DNA from 2 places in the Aestuariibius violaceus genome. Region 2 is predicted to be linked to the other one. Evidence: riboswitches for the same ligand, from Rfam matches in the RefSeq annotation. Region 2 holds a riboswitch; the other holds the start of a gene.
What was found. Region 2 has a riboswitch for cobalamin ahead of AADZ90_RS04420 (HupE/UreJ family protein). Riboswitches for the same ligand answer to the same signal wherever they lie in the genome.
Positions count from the first base shown of each region.

Region 1 (2,387 bases), 190 kb from region 2:
GCTTAGAACGGTCGCTGGCGGCCCGAAGCCTGTCATCTGGCCGTGCCTGAGCAGCAGGATTTTGTCGCAGACCCCGGCCGCCATGTTCAGATCGTGGAGCGCCGTGACGATGGTCAGATCCAGACTGCGGATCAGGGCCACCATTTCAAGCTGGTGGCGGATATCGAGGTGATTGGTCGGTTCGTCCAGAACCAGCACCTGCGGCTCCTGCGCAAGCGCGCGGGCCACCATGACACGCTGGCGTTCGCCGCCCGAAAGCGTGCCCAGTTGGCGATGGGCAAAGCCGCCTAAGTCAAGGCGGGTCAATGCCTCCTCGACTATGGTCTGATCGCGCTTGCCTGAGACCGCCCAACCGCCGCGATGGGGTGTCCGTCCAAGCGAGACGATATCGCGGACTGTCAGCGCGAAGTCCGTAGGCTGCTCCTGGAGGACTGCCGCAATCCTGCGTGCAACGGCACGCGGCGCCAGGGCCCAGATATCATCCACGCCCACGCGGATCCGGCCCGTCAGCGGCTTGTGGTAGCGGTAAAGCAGGCGCAGAAGCGTTGATTTGCCCGCCCCGTTCGCGCCAACGATGCCGAGGACATCGCCTGCATTCAGAGCAAAGCTTGTGGGATGCAGGATCGGCGTGCGATCCCGGCGCGGCGCCCAGCTGACATCTTCGACGGCGAGGGAAGCGGCGCTCATGAGACCGGTTCGCCAACCGCTTCAATTGCGATGACGGCCGCCGGGATGCGGGCAAGTGTCGTATGGCGCAGTTTACCCGGACGGTCGAACGACGAATACCAGCCATCCGGGAGGTCGGCATATAGCCGAGCGAAGGCGACCAAGTCGCCGATATCCGCATCCGCCTCGATATCCCCGAACAGATAAGTTGCCTTCCGGCTACCGTGATAGGCCACCGTGCAAGGGCGGTCGCAGCCCGCCATACAGGCGACGCCCGAGATCTCGAACTGGTCAGAAATGCTGTCACCGCCCGCTGCGATCGCGGTTCGGAGCTTCTCGATCAGGGCATGGCCCGGGCGGCAGATCTCGCCCTTATGGCGGCATGAGGTGCAGATCGTGATGCGATGATATGTCTTTTCGTGATCCATGGCGCCCTCCGCGCGCTGGCGGGGAAGCGGGGACCAATCCTGTTGCCGGGCAAGCCCGTGATAACCATCTTCGGCCTCCATCCAGGACACCCCGCCTGGGTTCGAGTTGCAATCAGATGGCAGGTCTCCTGACTTGCGGGTCTTCGCTTGCCTGCACCTTCCCAGACCGTCTGGCCCAGTGGTGTTTGCAGGTTGGCTCACCGCCTACAGTTGCGGGGGCAGTCATGGATTTGGCGCCTGATGGCTACACCGCACCATGTTCCCTTTTTCATCCCGTCGGCCGCTGGCGTCTGGGAACCATCGGGGCGAGCTTTCGCGCCCCGACGTGCAATGTCAATACAGCGATCAGAGGTTGCACATCGCATCAGACGGGCACCGCCGATCGCGGATCCCTAGCCTCCCTTCCGTCGCAGCGACGCGACAGACCTGGCATGGACCTCGAACCCTGCGAACATGTTCGTCATGCGATCGCGCACCGCGGGAGGGGCGGTCTCGAGTGAACCAGCGTTCAAGGGCGGCTCCGGAGCGTATTCCGCAAGCAGTTGCACCGATTGTGCATATTCGGTGCCGCGCAACTCCTCGATGATCGCCAGGCCAAAATCGATGCCAGCAGTAACGCCGCCGCCGGTGATACGGTTGCCGTCGCGCACGACGCGGTCATCGACGGCGATCGCGCCGAAGGCATCAAGCACATCCATCGCCAGCCAGTGCGTGGTCGCCCGATAGCCCTCCAGCAGACCGGCCTGTCCCAAGAGCAGGGTCCCGGTGCAGACCGCCGTGACATATCGCGCCTGTTCGCCGCGGGAGGCAAGAAAGTCCAAGGTTTCGTCGTCTTCCATGGCGTTCAGCAAGCCGCTGATCGCGCCTGGTGCAAAGATCACATCGGGTGCGTCGGTCGCCTCGTCAAACGTGATGTCGGGCAGGATGGTGAGGCCTGTGTCACTGACCACGGGTTCACGGGTCTTGGCAACGACCTGGACCGTTGCGCCCCAAAGGCTGCCGAACATGTATTGCGGCCCGACCAGATCAAGCGCGGTCATGCCTGGATAAGCCAGCATCAGCACTTGTTCGTCGCCGGTCCAGTCCTCGGGCCAGCCCGACATATCATGCAAGGGCACATCAAGGTCGGCGCGAGGCGACGCCGGCGGAATGGCTTGCTGTCCCGTTGCGTATCGTGCCGGGGTGCTAATGAGGCCAAGTGCCGCCATCAAAGCGAAGGTTCGTCTGTCGATCATTGGTTTGTCTCCTAAATCTGAGGGGGACGGGCCAGATTGTTGGCCCGCCTGGGATCGT
Region 1 covers NZ_JBFONT020000001.1:695,554-697,940, forward strand. Annotated here, with positions in the region: gene AADZ90_RS03445 (ABC transporter ATP-binding protein) at 1-687, opposite strand, end outside; gene AADZ90_RS03450 (DUF1636 family protein) at 684-1,094, opposite strand; cobalamin riboswitch at 1,196-1,411, opposite strand; gene AADZ90_RS03455 (DJ-1/PfpI family protein) at 1,487-2,302, opposite strand; gene AADZ90_RS03460 (PepSY-associated TM helix domain-containing protein) at 2,387-2,387, opposite strand, start outside.
Region 1: linked by a shared signal. The riboswitch ahead of AADZ90_RS03450 (DUF1636 family protein) and the one ahead of AADZ90_RS04420 (HupE/UreJ family protein) in region 2 are both predicted to bind cobalamin.

Region 2 (2,387 bases):
GCGGCAGGTAGCGTCGCCGCAGCCCTTGAGGATGTCGCCGTCGACGCCGAGATCACCAAATTCGTTGATGATGAGGGCGATGCGGCGGCCATTTGCCTGGGCGAGGAGATTGCGGATGAGCGTGGTCTTTCCGGCGCCGAGGAAGCCGGTGACGATGGTGGCGGGGATTTTGGCGGGCATGTGTGAGGATCCGGTCGCGCGGTTGCTGGGGGTGAGGCCCCGGCGCGGTGGCCGGGGCTTTGGGCGTGATCGTCAGACGGCGCCGGTGAGCGCGGCGACGATCGGGCCTTCGACGATCTCAAGCGCGAGGAAGGCGCCGACACCGGCGATGCCTGCGCCGATCAGGCGGGCATTGGTCGCTGTGGCGTCGGTTGCGCCGAAAAGCGTCCGGGCGAGCCAGCCGGCGCCGATGGCGATGGCGTACTGGATCGCGGCGAGGCCGATCAGGTAGCCGGTGAACACGGTCGCTGCCGCTCCTCCTTCCTGGCCGGCGATCGTTCCGCCGAAGGCTGCGCCGTGGACGAAGCCGAAGGCGGCGAAGAGGGCGAGGGTGGCGGTCTGGCCGGTCATCCGGCCGGAGGCGAGGATGCCGCCCAAGGTGAGGAGCGAGAGGACGATGAGGCCTTCGGTGAGCGGCATCTGGAAGCCGAGCGAAACAAAGACGCAGCCGGCGAGCATGGTCAGGATGTAGGCCAGCGGTGCTGTCAGGCGGCTGGCGGTGAAGCTGGCCAGGATGCCGACGGCGACGATGAAGAAGAGATGGTCGAAGCCGAGGATTGGGTGGCCGACCCCGGAGAGGAGGCCGTGGGAGAACGTCTCCATCGGTAGGCCGTTCAGCGGGTGGTGGGCGAAAGCGGGCGTCGCGGTGAGCGCGAGCGCGGCGGCGAGATACTTCTTCATGTCTGGTCCCCTTCGGATCCTTTGAAGGGGGCTTTCCTGGGTTGGGCCTCGGCCGCCCTTACGGGCGTTCTCGGCTGACCCCCACGGAACACCCCGTCCGTCGTTGCAGTCACCGGGCGGACCCGGTCGCATGGCTGGTCTCCTGGCTCGCGGGTCGTAGCAACCTGGCCTGCCTTCCCGGGGGGTGCCCCAGTGGCGTTCATCGGCCGGGCGCTCTCCGCTCACAGTCGCGGGGGCGGCTGCGGATCGGGGCCTCCTGCATGGATCGGCCCTTACCGCATTCCCATTTCGTCCCCGGAGGCGGTGTGCGCCTGTCGCGGGGAACCATGCATGGAATGTTGTGGGGCCCGGACAGTGGCGGCGTCAAGGATGATTCTCATCGGGTGGTGCTTTTGGAGGGGGTGGGACGCTCCGCGGGGAGTATTTTGGGCCAGATGAGGAGGGATCTCGGTTAGTAGGGCGCAATATCTTGTGGATAAAGCGGGTTTCAGCCGCAGGTCTGGTGTTTGGGGCGTTGACTCATGGGCGGAGGGCGAGTCACGGTCCGGTCTTGAGCAGAGAAGGAGACCCGTCATGAGGTTTTCCCGGCTGAGGCTGAACGGATTCAAGTCATTCGTCGATCCGACGGATCTGATCATCGCCGACGGTCTGACCGGCGTGGTCGGACCGAACGGCTGCGGCAAGTCGAACCTTCTGGAAGCGTTGCGCTGGGTGATGGGCGAGAACCGCCCGACCGCGATGCGGGGCGGCGGGATGGAGGATGTCATCTTTGCCGGGGCCGCGACGCGGCCGGCCCGGAACTTCGCCGAGGTGTCGCTGGTCATCGACAACACGGAGCGGCTGGCGCCCGCCGGGTTCAACGACAACGACATGCTGGAGATCGTGCGGCGGATCACGCGGGATGCGGGATCGGCCTACAAGGTTGGCGCCAAGGACGTGCGGGCGCGGGACGTTCAGATGCTGTTCGCCGACGCCTCGACCGGGGCGCATTCTCCGGCGCTGGTGCGGCAAGGGCAGATCAGCGAGTTGATCAATGCCAAGCCGAAGGCGCGGCGGCGGATTCTGGAAGAGGCGGCGGGAATCTCGGGCCTGTACCAGCGGCGCCACGAGGCGGAACTGAAGCTGAAAGGGGCCGAGCAGAACCTGTCGCGGGTCGATGACGTGCTGGAGCAGCTGGCGTCTCAGCTGGCCTCGCTCGCGCGGCAGGCCAAGCAGGCGGCGCGGTATCGGGAGATCGCCGAGGCGCTGCGCGAGGCGGAGGGGCTGCTGCTGTACCGGCGCTGGCGCGAGGCGGATCTGGCTTTAGCCGGGGCACGCGATGTGTTGAAAGACCGGTCGGTTGCGGCGGCTGCGGCCGAGCGGGAGGCCATTTCGGCCGGCACGGCACGGGAGGCGGCGGAGGCGGGGTTGCCGCCGGTGCGCGAGGAGGCGGCGATCGCGGCGGCGTTGGTGCAGCGGCTGGAGGTCGAACGCGGGACGCTGGAGGC
Region 2 covers NZ_JBFONT020000001.1:889,813-892,199, forward strand. Annotated here, with positions in the region: gene cobW (cobalamin biosynthesis protein CobW) at 1-180, opposite strand, end outside; gene AADZ90_RS04420 (HupE/UreJ family protein) at 253-900, opposite strand; cobalamin riboswitch at 1,016-1,244, opposite strand; gene smc (chromosome segregation protein SMC) at 1,474-2,387, shown strand, end outside.